3 regions of the Pseudomonas sp. B21-040 genome follow, and region 1 is predicted to be linked to each of the others. Evidence: predicted binding sites of a transcription regulator. Region 1 holds the regulator's gene; each other region holds the start of a gene.
What was found. Region 1 encodes FliA, which starts transcription of late flagellar genes. Its sites were predicted from a motif close to CTAAAGTTTNNNNNNNNNNNGCCGNTAA; they were not measured.

Region 1 (4,766 bases):
CCGTCATCGGAAATCGACAGCAGGATGTGGTCGCCTTCCTGTTCGGCAGCAAGGACCACCCGGCCGCCACGGGACTTGCCCGAAGCTTCGCGTTCTTCCGGCGACTCGATGCCGTGGTCGACCGCGTTGCGTACCAAGTGGACCAGCGGGTCGGCCAGGGCCTCGACGAGGTTCTTGTCGAGGTCGGTTTCTTCACCGACCAGTTCCAGGTTGATCTCTTTCTTGAGCTGGCGAGCCAGGTCGCGAACCAGGCGCGGGAAGCGCCCGAAGACTTTCTTGATCGGTTGCATCCGGGTCTTCATGACCGCGGTTTGCAAGTCAGCCGTGACCACGTCGAGGTTCGACACAGCCTTGGACATTGCCTCGTCGGCACTGTTGGCACCCAGGCGAACCAGGCGGTTACGCACCAGCACCAATTCGCCCACCATGTTCATGATTTCGTCGAGGCGAGCGGTATCGACCCGCACGGTGGTCTCGGCTTCGCTGGCCGGTTTTTCCGGTGGCGGCGCGGCTGGAGCACGGACCGGGGCCGGTGCAGCAGTGGCGGCTGGTTTCGGTGTTTCAGCTTTCGGTTCAGGCGCCTTGGCGATCGGGGCCGGTGCGGCAGCCTTGGCGACGGGTGCCGCGACATTCGATACAGCAGAACCTGTGCCGACTTCGCTGAACTTGCCTTTACCGTGCAATTCGTCGAGCAGCGATTCGAACTCGTGATCGGAGATCAGATCACCACCCGCCGCCGCTGCAGTTGGCGCAGCAGGAACTGGCACAGAAGCAATGGCCGACTCCAGCGCATCCACCGCAAAGTTGCCTTTGCCGTGCAACTGGTCGAGCAGTGCTTCAAATTCGTCGTCGGTAATGTCGGAGCTATCGCCTGCCGCTTTCGGGGCGGCTGGTGCAGCTGGCGCGGCGGCCACGGCATCGACAGCGAACTGGCCTTTACCGTGCAGTTGATCGAGCAAGGACTCGAACTCGGCATCGGTGATTTCGTCGCTCGCAGCGGCATCGCTGGAAGGCGTTGGTGCAGGTGCAGCCGCCGGAGCCTCAGCTTGAGCCTTGACGGCATTGAGCGAGTCCAGCAGTTGTTCGAATTCGTTATCGGTGATGTCGCCCGATTCGGCTTCAGCGGCAGGCGCTTCAAACACTTCAGCGACCGGTGCAGCTTCATCAGCCGTTTGCGGCTCGGCCAGTCGGGCCAGAGCTGCCAGCAATTCAGGTGTGGCAGCCGTGATCGGGCTGCGCTCGCGGACTTCGCTGAACATGCTGTTCACCGCGTCCAGCGCTTCGAGCACCACGTCCATCAGTTCTGAATCAACGCGACGCTCACCCTTGCGCAGGATGTCGAACACGTTCTCGGCGATATGGCAGCACTCCACCAGCTCGTTGAGCTGGAGGAAGCCGGCGCCCCCTTTTACAGTGTGAAAACCGCGAAAAATTGCATTGAGCAAGTCCGCATCATCCGGTCGGCTCTCAAGCTCGACCAGCTGTTCGGACAGTTGCTCTAGAATCTCGCCGGCCTCAACCAGGAAATCCTGAAGGATCTCTTCATCGGCGCCGAAGCTCATGTATGGGGTGCTCCTAACAGGTTTAAAAACCTAAAAAACCTAGAATGCTAAAACTCTAAAATCCCAGGCTGGATAGCAAATCGTCCACATCGTCCTGACCGGACACAACGTCTTCTCTTTTATCGGCATGAATCTGCGGACCTTCACCCTGAGAGAGATGTTTTTGCGGATCTTTTTCAGCCAGCATCGATTCACGGTCATGTTCGATACCCGCAAAGCGGTCTACCTGGCTGGCCATGAGTACGAGCTTGAGCAAATTGCTTTCAACTTCGGTGACCAATTGGGTCACACGCTTGATGACCTGACCGGTGAGGTCCTGGTAATCCTGAGCCAGCAGGATGTCGTTGAGGTTGCTCGACACCATGCGGTTGTCTTCGATACTGCGAGTCAGAAAACCGTCGACCCGACGGGCCAGTTCACGAAACTCTTCAGCCCCGACTTCACGACGCATGAACCGGCTCCAGTCGGTGCTCAACGCCTGGGCTTCATCGCTCAGGTTGTTGACCAGCGGCGTGGCGCTTTCCACCAGGTCCATGGTGCGGTTGGCCGCGGCCTCGGTGAGCTTGACCACATACCCCAGGCGCTCGGTGGCGTCCGTGATCTGTGACACTTCCTCGGCTTGCGGCATGTTCGGGTCAATCTGGAAGTTGACGATCGCGCTGTGCAGCTCGCGAGTGAGCTTGCCCACTTCCTGATACAGGCCGCGGTCACGGGTCTGATTGAGCTCATGGATCAGTTGCACAGCCTCGCCGAACCTGCCTTTTTCAAGGCTGGCGACCAGTTCGACGGCGTGTTTTTTCAGGGTCGATTCAAAATCGCCCAGTGAAGATTCTTTATGCTCCATAGCTCCCCCGTGGCGCAGTGGATCAACCGATGCGTTCGAAAATCTTCTCGATTTTTTCTTTCAACGCCTGGGCCGTGAAGGGTTTGACCACGTAGCCGTTTACACCGGCCTGGGCTGCTTCAATGATCTGCTCGCGCTTGGCTTCAGCGGTCACCATCAGCACCGGCAGGTGCTTGAGCTTTTCATCGGCGCGCACGTGACGCAGCAAGTCGATACCGGTCATGCCAGGCATGTTCCAGTCCGTTACCAGAAAGTCGATGCTCCCGCTGTTGAGAACCGGAATGGCAGTAGTGCCATCGTCGGCCTCGACCGTGTTGGTGAACCCAAGGTCACGCAACAGGTTTTTTATGATCCGCCGCATCGTTGAGAAGTCATCAACGATGAGGATTTTCATGTTCTTGTCCAATTCGACCTCCAAGCAGTCTTAAACGCGCCCAGCACCTGGACGCGCCATTTCAATCAATCCGGCAATGCATTCGATGACTGTCTGGAGCACAACAGATCGCAACCGGTGCCGTTCAAAACCGCACCAGCCACGTTCGCAGTGTCCCCACACTGCCTTCAGCGCGCTCGCCACTCCCCCAAACGCCCCCGCAAGCGGGCCGCGCACTGGCTGTGTAACTGGCTGACCCGCGATTCGCTGACCCCCAGGACCTCACCGATTTCCTTGAGATTCAACTCTTCGTCGTAGTACAGCGCCAACACCAGTCGCTCGCGCTCCGGCAAATTGGCAATCGCGTCCGCCAGCGCCGCCTGGAAGCGTTCATCTTCCAGATCGCGTGACGGTTCGAGATGAGCACTCGCGCCATCCTCGTGCAGCCCTTCGTGTTCGCCGTCTTGCAACAGATCGTCGAAACTGAATAGGCGGCTGCCCAGGGTGTCGTTCAAAATCCCGTAATAATCGTCGAGACTCAATTGGAGTTCGGCCGCAACCTCGTGATCTTTAGCGTCACGGCCGGTTTTAGCTTCAATAGAGCGAATTGCGTCACTGACCATGCGGGTATTTCGGTGGACCGAGCGTGGCGCCCAGTCCCCCTTGCGCACTTCATCGAGCATTGCGCCGCGGATTCGTATGCCCGCGTACGTCTCGAAACTCGCGCCTTTGCTGGCGTCGTATTTGGTCGATACTTCCAGCAGGCCGATCATCCCGGCCTGAATCAAATCTTCAACCTGCACACTGGCTGGCAGACGCGCCAGCAAATGGTAAGCAATGCGTTTGACCAGTGGCGCGTAACGCTCGATCAGCTCGTACTGCGCGTCACGCGCCGACTTCTTGTAGAGGTTGTAGCCACTGGCTGTCATAGGACGGGTCCTGCGGTCTGTTGCACGAGGCGCTCGACGAAAAACTCCAGGTGCCCACGCGGGTTGGCAGGCAACGGCCACGTATCGACCTTCTGAGCGATGGCCTTGAACGCCAGGGCACACTTGGAACGCGGGAAGGCTTCGTACACGGCGCGCTGTTTCTGCACGGCCTTGCGCACGCTTTCGTCGTAAGGCACCGCGCCGACGTATTGCAGGGCGACGTCGAGGAAGCGATCGGTGACTTTGGTCAACTTGGCGAACAGGTTGCGACCTTCTTGCGGGCTCTGGGCCATGTTGGCCAGGACACGGAAGCGGTTCATGCCGTAATCGCGGTTGAGCAATTTGATCAGCGCGTAGGCGTCAGTGATCGAGGTGGGCTCATCGCAGACCACCAGCAATACTTCCTGGGCCGCGCGAACAAAACTGACTACCGAGTCACCAATACCTGCAGCGGTGTCGATGACCAGTACGTCGAGGTTGTCGCCAATATCACTGAACGCCTGGATCAGGCCGGCGTGTTGCGCCGGGCTCAAGTGAACCATGCTCTGTGTACCGGACGCCGCCGGAACGATTCGAATACCGCCCGGCCCTTGCAACAGAACGTCGCGCAGCTCGCAGCGGCCTTCGATCACGTCGGCCAGGGTACGTTTGGGTGTCAGTCCCAGCAGGACGTCAACGTTCGCCAGGCCCAGGTCAGCGTCCAACAGCATGACGCGACGGCCGAGCTCAGCCAGGGCCAGCGACAAATTCACTGACACGTTAGTCTTGCCGACGCCACCCTTGCCGCCGGTCACCGCGATCACCTGTACGGGATGCATGCTGCCCATGTTATTTCTTTACCTTGTCTTGCATAGACGGAGGCCACATTACTGGCTGCGCGTTCGCAATTGGAACAATGCATGGCAGACCATCGATGTAGGTACAAAAACTGTTCATTACTACCTTAGCCAACCTGCTTGGTCGGGCTGTGGTAAATATCAGCGAACATGTCAGCCATGGCTTCTTCGCTGGGTTCTTCCTGCATTTGTACGCTGACGGCACGGCTGACCAATTGATGA
Region 2 (4,766 bases), 1.2 Mb from region 1:
CCAGTCGCGAGAGCAAGTGATGGGGCAGCAGGTATTGGCTGAGGATAAACAGACGCTTATTCATTAACTGTCCTTAAAACCTTAAATCTCTACGGGGGTGTCGGGATGGTTGCCCCATTCGCCCCAGGAACCGGCGTAGCCTTTGACCCGCGGATAACCGAGGGATTTGGCCACCAGATAGGTGAAGCCAGAACGGTGGTGAGTCTGGCAGTGGGTAATCACTTCTTTGTCTTTGGTGATGCCGAGCTGTTCGAGGATCTGCGGCATGTCCGTGCGAATGCGCAAGTTGCGCGACTTATCCATGCCCGCAGTCCATTCGAAATTGACCGCGCCGGGAATATGCCCGCCCTTGGCCGCCAGCACTTTCTCGCCGGAGTACTCCAGCGGTCCGCGCGCATCCCAGATCGCCAGGTCGGCGGCGCCGAGACGGCTTTGCAGGTATTCGCGGGTGGCCGTAGGTTCGTCGTGCAGGGTCAATGCCACCGGGCCGCCAACCGAAGGCGGGATTTGGATCGACATCGGCAAACCTTCAGCCAGCCAGGCCGGCAGTCCGCCGTCCAGATAGTGGTAGTTGCGGTGGCCAATGACATCCAGCAGCCAGATAAAACGCCCGGCCCAGCCGCCGCCTTCGTCGTCATAAACGACGTAGACCGCATTGGGGTTGTGTCCCAACTCACCAAACAACGCTTCGAGTGCCGCTTGCGCAGGCATCAGCCCCGGCGCAGGCGCCTGGCCGAGTTGCGTGCGCTTGGGGTCGACAAAGCGCGCGCCGGGAAGGTGCCCTTCGCCATAGCGAGCGCTGCTGGTCAGGTCCACCAGAATCAGGTCGCGGGCCTCGAGGCGAGGGAGCAAGTCGCTCGGCTCGATCACCAGCGGCAAGCCAGAGAAGTCAGACATGTGAGGTCTCCAGAGCACAAAAGTGTGGATTGTAGCGCAGCGTCATTGGCCGCGGTGGCTAAAGGTGTTCAAGGCTTTCTCGATGCATTGCGCGGTTTTGCCGAAGGCTTGCACGGTGATTTCCGAGAACGGCCCGCCGCCCTGATCCGCCACCACCACCATGATCACCCGCCCATTGTTGACCAGCGAGCGCAGCAACAGGTGTTCGCCACGGAATTGCGCACGCAGGCTGGCCGGCAACAAGGCCGAAAACTGGGCGTTATTGGCGGGTGTCAGGCGCACCTGAGCCTGTTGCGAGAGCAGCCGTTGCAGCACCGAGCTTTGGCTGACCATCAGGTTCAGGCCGGCCGTTTCTGTTGGCAACCCGGCGATCTGATGCGCCCGCAGATTGGCGTGCGTGCGGTCGGCCATCAAAATCATCACTCGGCGCATCCCGCACGCGACGAGGGCGTCCCGAGCAGAGGTGGTCAAGTGCATGGCGTTGGTGAAGGGGCTGGGTTCTACCAGCAACTCGGCACATTGGCTGCGCCACTTCGCCAGGTCTTCGGTGGTCGGTGCCGCTGCCGGAAGCAACCTGGCGTGGACACGATTCGTGCCTGTTGGCCAGAGCAGCGAGGCGGCGGGGTGCCACAGGTCCGGCATGGCATGCAGTCGGGCGCTGTTGGCGGCTTGTTGGTGCAATTGCTGCTGCACCTCGGCCATCGGCATTTGCAGATAAAGGCTGGTCAGGTACTGCCAGCGCTCGCTGTGAGGGCTGTCCCACGCCTGTTGCGCCGACAGTGCCAGGCCGTTGGCCAGCAGCACGGTATTGGCCGGCTGATTGAGCCAGCGGCGCAGCGTCGGATCGTCATCCAGGCGGTTTTGCTGGCGCAACGGATGATCGCTGTCGCGGGCAATGCGCAAGACCTGGACCAGTTCGCGCTGCTCGGTCAGCAGCAGGCGATAACCTTGTTCCACCCAGATCGGCAGGCGCCAGATGCTCACCAGTGCCTGGCAAATCTCCAGCAAACGCACGCCGAACAACTGCTTCTCGACTTTTCGCGCCGATTCACCTTGATGGATGACCCGCAGTTCCCACTCTTCAAGCAACTGCGGATGGGTCAGTGCCATCGGCCACAGCGGCGAGAGAAACAGCAGACTGCCCCAGTGAATGTCCTGCCACAGCCGCGCCAGTCGACCGGCAAAAAAACCATTGGCCTGCTGCGTCGCGTGCTGGCTGATCAATTGCAGTTGGCGCAAGGCAACCGGAATCTGCGATTGCGGCTCCGCGGGCAGGCGGGCGAGCAGTTCTTCGGTGCGTTTCAAGCCGAGGCGATTGATCGCCACTTCAAGGTTTTCCGCAGGCTCGGTCATGCTGCCGTGGGTGTGCCGATTGGCTTCACGAATGATGCTCAAGGCCAGGGCCGGGCTGTCTTGCATCAATTCCGCAATGTCGCGAAGCGAGCTGCGGCTGTCAGTTATGGCCCTGCACACACGGTCGTGACTGTCCTGCGGAACCGGCAGTCGCACGCCATCGAGCAGCTTGACCCAGCCTTCAAGCGTGGTCGGTTTTTGCGTTGGAATGTTCGTTTGGTTAGCCATGGTTGGACGCAATCTTCGTCTGCATTACCTATGCCCGGAGTAGGCTAAATTAGCTTTTCGCTTGAACGGGCTATAGTCTGGCGCAGTTTTGCCGATAAGGAGAAGAAGAGATTTTTCGACCTCCGAATATGACCTTGAACCCGACTCAGTAAGTGCTCTCCTACCTATGGCTAAAATTCTCGGCATCATTGTCGTATTCGCGAGCGTGCTCGGCGGATACGTGCTCTCCCACGGCAAGATTGCCGCCCTTATTCAGCCTTTCGAGGTAATGATTATCGGTGGTGCGGCACTTGGCGCATTCCTGCAGGCCAACCCGGGCCATATGGTCAAGCACGTCCTCAAGAAAGCTTTCGGGATGTTCAGCTCGCGTTTCAACCACACCTTCTACCTTGAAGTGCTGGGGCTGATTTACGAGATCCTCAACAAAAGCCGCCGCGAAGGCATGATGGCCATCGAAGGCGACATCGAAGATGCCGCGGCGAGCCCGATCTTCGCCAAGTACCCGGCGGTGCTCAAAGATGACCGCATGACGGCGTACATCTGCGACTACCTGCGCATCATGTCGTCCGGCAACATGGCGCCCCATGAGCTGGAAGGCCTGTTCGACATGGAACTGACCAGCCTCAAGGAAGACCTGGATCACCCTTCCCACGCGGTAAACGGCATTGCCGACGCCATGCCGGGTTTCGGTATCGTGGCGGCGGTACTGGGTATCGTGGTGACAATGGCCTCCCTGGGCGAAAGCGATCAGAAAATGATCGGTGTGCACGTCGGTGCGGCACTCGTCGGTACCTTCTTCGGTATTCTCGCCGCGTACGGTTTCTTTGGCCCGTTGGCCCACGCCCTGGCCCACGATGCCAAGGAAGAGCTGAACGTCTACGAGGCCATCAAGGCGTCGCTGGTGGCTTCGGCATCCGGCATGCCGCCATCGCTGGCCGTGGAATTCGGTCGCAAGGTTCTGTATCCGGCGCACCGTCCTAGCTTCGCTGAGCTGGAACAAGCGGTTCGCGGTCGCTAAGTCATGGAAAATAACCAGCCGATCATCATCAAGCGCGTCAAGAAATACGCGAGCGGGCATCACGGGGGTTCCTGGAAAATCGCTTTCGCGGACTTCGCGACGGCGATGATGGCGTTCTTCCTGGTGCTGTGGCTGCTCTCCACCGCAACACCAGAACAGAAGATTGCCATCGCCGGTTACTTCAAGGACCCGGTCGGCTTCACCGAAAGTGGCACCCCGTTCATCATTGATCTGGGTGGTTCGCCCACCCTGGCGCCGGAGAAGACCCTCAACCCTGAGGTGAAGTCCCAGCCTCAGCCAGACAGAGTCACCGTCGACACCGAGCAGATCGAAGGGATGGCCGAGATGGTTGAAAAGGAGCGCCTGGAACTGTTGCTGCAAGAATTGCAGAACAAGGTCGATGAAAATCCGCAGCTGCAGAAATTCAAGGACCAGATCCTGTTCGAGATCACACCGGACGGTTTGCGCATCCAGATCATGGACGCCGAAAACCGGCCGATGTTTGATTCCGGCAGTGCGCGCCTGAAGCCGTATTTCGAAGACATCCTGCTGGCCATGGCCGACACCATCAAAGCGGTGCCGAACAAGATCAGCATCAGCGGCCACACCGATGCCAAACCGTACTCGGGCACCGGTGATTTCGGTAACTGGGAACTCTCGGCCAACCGTGCCAACGCCGCTCGCCGTGCGCTGGTGGCCGGCAGCTATCCCGATCAGCAAGTGGCGCGGGTAGTCGGTTATGCCTCGTCGGCGCTGTTCGATCGCGAAAACCCGTTCAATCCGGTCAACCGCCGGATCGACATCGTGGTGCTGACCAAGAAAGCCCAAAAGGCCATTGAAGGTTCGCAAGGTGCAGAACCTGCGCCAGAGCAGGCGCCAGCCCAAGGGCAGGGCGGCCCGGGCGAAGTGCCGGCCAAACCGGTCGATCCAATCGCATTGCCGGCGGATAAAGAACCGCTGCCGGCCCATGAGCTTCGCGAACGTTTGAATCTCTTCGAAAACCCGCCACCGAAACCGGCGGAACCGCCGAAGCAGTGACCCACAAAAAAGCCGACAGCGATGTCGGCTTTTTTGTGCCAGTCAAAAACCCCGTCGAATGCGGTTCTTGAGCTGGTCATGGAACAGCTCGGCATCGCGCCGGTAGGTGCCGCGAACGGATTCGCTGAACGACTCCATCCCCATCGAGCGCTTGGAGAGCAACTCCTCGCGATAGGCATCGATAAAGAAGTTGATGTCGTTCTCGCCGCTCAATTTCGGCCATTTATCGAGG
Region 3 (4,766 bases), 2.0 Mb from region 1:
TAGATCCTGAATTGAGGTGACCCCATCGCGAGCAAGCTCGCTCCCACACTGGATATGTGATCGACACATAACCCTGTAGGAGCGAGCCTGCTCGCGAAAGCTATTTCAGAGGCGCCTCAACGAAACCGGTCAACCTCTTGGCGCAAGTCCGCCGCGAGCTTCTCCAGCTCCTTGGCCGTCACCGCCAGGTTGGACACCACTTCGCGCTGCTCACTGTTGGCCAGCGCAATGCTTTGCAGGTTGCTGCTGAGCAACGTTGCGGTGCTGCTTTGCTCCTGGGTCGCGGTGGTAATCGCCGCAAACTGCTGACCGGCCGAACGGCTCTGCTCGTCGATTCGCGCCAAGGCCGAAGCCACGTTGGCGTTACGCGACAAACCTTCCTGCATCAACACATTGCCCTGCTCCATGGTGCTGATGGCGTTGCCGGTTTCCTGCTGGATGCTGCTGATCATCCCGGAAATTTCGTCAGTGGCCTGACGAGTACGCGAAGCCAGGTTGCGCACCTCATCGGCAACCACCGCAAAACCACGGCCCTGTTCACCGGCGCGGGCCGCTTCGATGGCGGCGTTCAGTGCCAGCAGGTTGGTCTGTTCGGCAATCGAGGTGATCACCCCGACGATGCCGCCGATTTCCTGAGAGCGCTGACCGAGGGTGTTGATCACCGTCGCGGTGCTGTTCAGCGCGCTGGCGATTTGCTCCAGCGACGAGGACGCTTCGTCCATCGACGTCCGACCGATCTGAGTTTGTTGTGCGTTTTCCTGGGCCAGACGCTGAGTGTTGCCCATGTTGTCGGCAATGTTCAGGGACGTGGCGCTGAACTCTTCCACGGCGCCGGCCATGCTGGTGATTTCGCCGGACTGTTGCTCCATCCCTTCATAAGCGCCACCGGACAGGCCGGACAATGCCTGGGCACGGCTATTGACCTCCTGCGAGGCTTTGCGGATGTGCTCGACCATGGTCGACAGGGCCTGGCTCATCTGGTTGAACGCGCGGGCCAGTTGACCGATCTCATCGTTGCTCGACACGTTCAGCCGCACGCTCAAATCACCGGCGCCCAAGGCTTCGGCCTGGCGCACCAGATCGCTCAGCGGCGCGAGTTTGCTGCGTAACAGCCAGACGGCTGAACCGACCGCGATCAACATCGCCAGCAGACTGCCGATGGCCAATTGAATGCCGACACTCCAGGTCACCGCACTGATTTCGGCTTTTGGCATGTTCGCCACCACCGACCATGGCCCGCCGTCGAACGGCACCGCCACGCTGTAGAAGTCTTCCGACTTGTCGCTCCAGAAATCACCCTTGCCCGGTGTTTTCGCCAGGTCGACGATGGCCGAAATGGCTTGATCCGGTGCCTGCACGCCCGCCGGCGGCACCAGCCATTTGTTTTGTTCATCCAGCAGCGCCAGCGAACCGGTCTGGCCGATACGGAAGCGCTTGAGGTTGGCGAACTGGGCGTTCTGCGCGTCGGTGTAATCGAACCCTACGAACAGCACGGCAATCACCTTGCCGCTGCTGTCGCGTACGGGGGTGTATTGCGTCATGTAGGAACGCTCGAAGAGCAGCGCGCGACCCACATAGCTCTGCCCCGCCATCAAACGCGCATAAGCCGGGTGGGCGTGGTCAAGCAGCGTGCCGATGGCGCGGTTGCCGTCCTGTTTGGTCAGGGAGGTGCTGACCCGAATGAAGTCTTCGCCACTGCGCACGAACAACGTGGCCACACCGGCGGTCATTTGCTTGAACTCGTCGACTTCCTTGAAGTTGTTGTTCAACACTTCGCTGCCCAGGTGCAGCCCCGGGGTCTGCACACCGGCCACCGTCACCGGCTCATCCGGGTGCAGGCTCAGGCCGGAGCTGAAGCGCTTCTCGAACAGGCCGCTCAGACGCTGGGTGCTTTCGCGCAAAGTACCGTGGAAGGTACTCAACTGATCGGCCAGCAAACGGGCTTCACTGGCCAGGTGCTCTTCGCGGGTGGCGAGGTTAGCAGTGTCCAGCGAACGCAGGGCGAACACGGTACTGCCAGTGATGACAATCGCCAGAATCACGGCAAGCGCGAGGCCAAGCTGTGAGGCAATCCGGGCACGGGGTTGAGACATGACAACTCCTGGCCGAGCGCCCTGCCCCCTGTTTGATCGGGCTGCACACTCAGCAAAATTTTTCTAATAATGGGAACAGCGCTGGACCTGCACGAAGGTTCCATTTGCAGAATTTCGGCGGCGATTCTGAATACTTGAGTAAATAGCCGGGATATGGCGCAAGGCCTCTATCACGCCAGCTCTATCGATTCAGCTCAAACGCTGCACATCCGGTAATTCCATCGCCCGGACTTCACCCAACAGAAAATCGCTGAGCCGGCGCAAACGATCACCTCCGGGGCGGGTTTTCGGCCAGACAAGGTAATAATTCTCACCACTGGCAACGGCGGTCGGCCACGGCAAACTCAGACGCCCCTGCGCGACATCCTCCGCCACCATCAGCAAATCCCCCATGGACACGCCGTAGCCCCGCGCGGCGGCAATCATGCCCAGCTCCAATGTGTCGAACACCTGCCCGCCCTTGAGCGAGACCTGATCGGTCAGGCCCATGCGGTCCAGCCAACTGCGCCAGTCGCGACGATCCGGCGTCGGGTGCAGCAGTTCGGTGCTGGCCAGGCGTGCAACGTCCCACGGCTGATCGTTCAGAAGATTCGGCGCGCCCACCGGAATCAGCTCCTCCGGGAACAGCAGCGTCGCTTCCCAGTCCGGCGGGAAATGCCCGTTGCTGAGGATCACGGCGCAGTCGAACGGTTCCTGATTGAAGTCCACCGAGTCGATGTCCATCCAGGCACTGGTCAGTTGCACTTCATTGCCCGGCTGCAGGTGCCGAAAGCGGCTGAGCCGCGCCAGCAGCCAGCGCATGGTCAATGTCGAAGGGGCTTTCATGCGCAGGATGTCGTCTTCGGCGCGCAAGGTATTGCAAGCGCGTTCCAGGGCGGAGAAACCGTCACGAATGCCCGGCAAAATCAGGCGCGCCGACTCGGTCAACTGCAGGTTGCGTCCACTACGGTGAAACAGCCGACAGGCAAAATGCTCTTCGAGTGTACGAATGTGTCGGCTGACGGCACTCTGGGTGATCGACAATTCTTCGGCGGCGCGAGTAAACGAGCTATGCCGAGCCGCCGCTTCAAATGCGCGCAAGGCATATAAGGGAGGAAGACGACGAGACATGCGGAAAGCTCCTATAGCGCAATCCGCTTACCCTAGCAGAATCTCCGTTGCATGAGTATGACTCATGCTACCCATCCTTTTTATCCCTTTGTGCAAACCCCTTGAAGCGCCGAGAATCGACCCTTTCCAGTTCACTTTGATAATCGAGCGTGATGACCATGAAGCATCCAGCGCGTATTGAACTCGGGGCCATCCTGCGGCTGGCGGGGCCGCTGATTGCCTCGCAGTTGGCGCACATGCTGATGGTCCTCACCGACACCTTGATGATGGCGCGCCTGAGTCCCGAGGCATTGGCCGGTGGCAGTCTGGGGGCAGCGAGCTATTCGTTCGTGTCGATTTTCTGCATCGGCGTGATTGCCGCCGTCGGCACCCTGGTGGCGATTCGTCAGGGCGCAGGCGACATCATCGGCGCTGCGCGGCTGACCCAGGCCGGAATGTGGCTGGCGTGGTTGATGGCACTGGTGGCCGGGCTGCTGCTGTGGAATCTCAAACCTGTGCTGTTGCTGTTTGGCCAGACCGAGTCCAACGTCCACGCGGCCGGGCAGTTTCTGCTGATCCTGCCGTTCGCCCTGCCCGGTTACCTGAGCTTCATGGCCCTGCGCGGTTTCACCAGCGCCATTGGCCGGGCGACGCCGGTCATGGTGATCAGCCTCGGCGGTACGGTGGCGAACTTCCTGCTCAACTACGCCTTGATCACCGGCATGTTCGGCCTGCCGAAACTCGGGCTGATGGGTATCGGGCTGGTGACAGCGATTGTTGCCAACCTGATGGCCGTGGCGCTGGCGGTGCACATCCGCCGGCACCCGGCGTATGACGCCTACCCCTTGCGCCAGGGCCTGTCGCGACCTAACCGTCGGTATTTGAAGGAGCTGTGGCGCCTCGGCCTGCCGATTGGCGGCACATATGCGGTGGAGGTCGGGCTGTTTGCGTTCGCCGCGCTGTGCATGGGCACCATGGGCAGCACGCAGTTGGCGGCGCACCAGATCGCCCTGCAGATCGTGTCGGTCGCGTTCATGATTCCGGCCGGGATTTCCTACGCGATCACCATGCGCATCGGCCAACACTACGGCGCCGGGCAGTTACTGGATGCGCGGCTGGCGGGCCGGGTCGGGATTGCTTTCGGCGCGGCTGCGATGCTCGGTTTCGCCATGGTCTTCTGGTTCCTGCCGAACCAGTTGGTCGGCCTGTTCCTGGACCAGAACGACCCGGCCTTTCGCGACGTTATCAACCTGGCTGTGAGCCTGCTGGCGGTGGCGGCCTGGTTTGAGCTGTTCGACGGCACACAGACCATCGCCATGGGCTGCATACGCGGGCTCAAGGACGCCAAGACCACATTCCTGGTCGGGTTGGGCTGTTACTGGCTGATTGGCGCACCCGCCGCGTGGTGGATGGCCTTCCATGTGCACTGGGGGCCGACGGGCGTCTGGTGGGGGCTGGCGCTGGGGCTGGCGTTTGCGGCGGTCAGCCTGACGCTGGCGTTCGAGTGGAAGATGAAGCGGATGATTCGGCAGGAGCCGTCGTCACACCAGCGTTTCGAAATCCCTCAGCCAGACTGAGATCCCT

Region 2: a site for FliA is predicted at 2,549-2,576, ahead of motA (flagellar motor stator protein MotA). Genes of this name have one in related genera too.
Region 3: a site for FliA is predicted at 2,205-2,232, ahead of LOY55_RS29700 (methyl-accepting chemotaxis protein). Genes of this name have one in related genera too.

What each region holds. Positions count from the first base shown of each region.
Region 1 is NZ_CP087176.1:1,723,534-1,728,299, reverse strand. Features, by position in the region: gene LOY55_RS07770 (chemotaxis protein CheA) at 1-1,562, opposite strand, end outside; gene LOY55_RS07765 (protein phosphatase CheZ) at 1,618-2,406, opposite strand; gene LOY55_RS07760 (chemotaxis response regulator CheY) at 2,429-2,800, opposite strand; gene fliA (RNA polymerase sigma factor FliA) at 2,968-3,708, opposite strand; gene fleN (flagellar synthesis regulator FleN) at 3,705-4,535, opposite strand; gene flhF (flagellar biosynthesis protein FlhF) at 4,652-4,766, opposite strand, start outside.
Region 2 is NZ_CP087176.1:549,756-554,521, forward strand. Features, by position in the region: gene asd (archaetidylserine decarboxylase) at 1-64, opposite strand, end outside; gene LOY55_RS02450 (rhodanese-like domain-containing protein) at 82-897, opposite strand; gene LOY55_RS02455 (HDOD domain-containing protein) at 940-2,478, opposite strand; gene motA (flagellar motor stator protein MotA) at 2,645-3,496, shown strand; gene motB (flagellar motor protein MotB) at 3,500-4,534, shown strand; gene LOY55_RS02470 (toll/interleukin-1 receptor domain-containing protein) at 4,577-4,766, opposite strand, start outside.
Region 3 is NZ_CP087176.1:6,464,599-6,469,364, forward strand. Features, by position in the region: gene LOY55_RS29700 (methyl-accepting chemotaxis protein) at 117-2,093, opposite strand; gene LOY55_RS29705 (LysR substrate-binding domain-containing protein) at 2,283-3,203, opposite strand; gene LOY55_RS29710 (NorM family multidrug efflux MATE transporter) at 3,362-4,759, shown strand.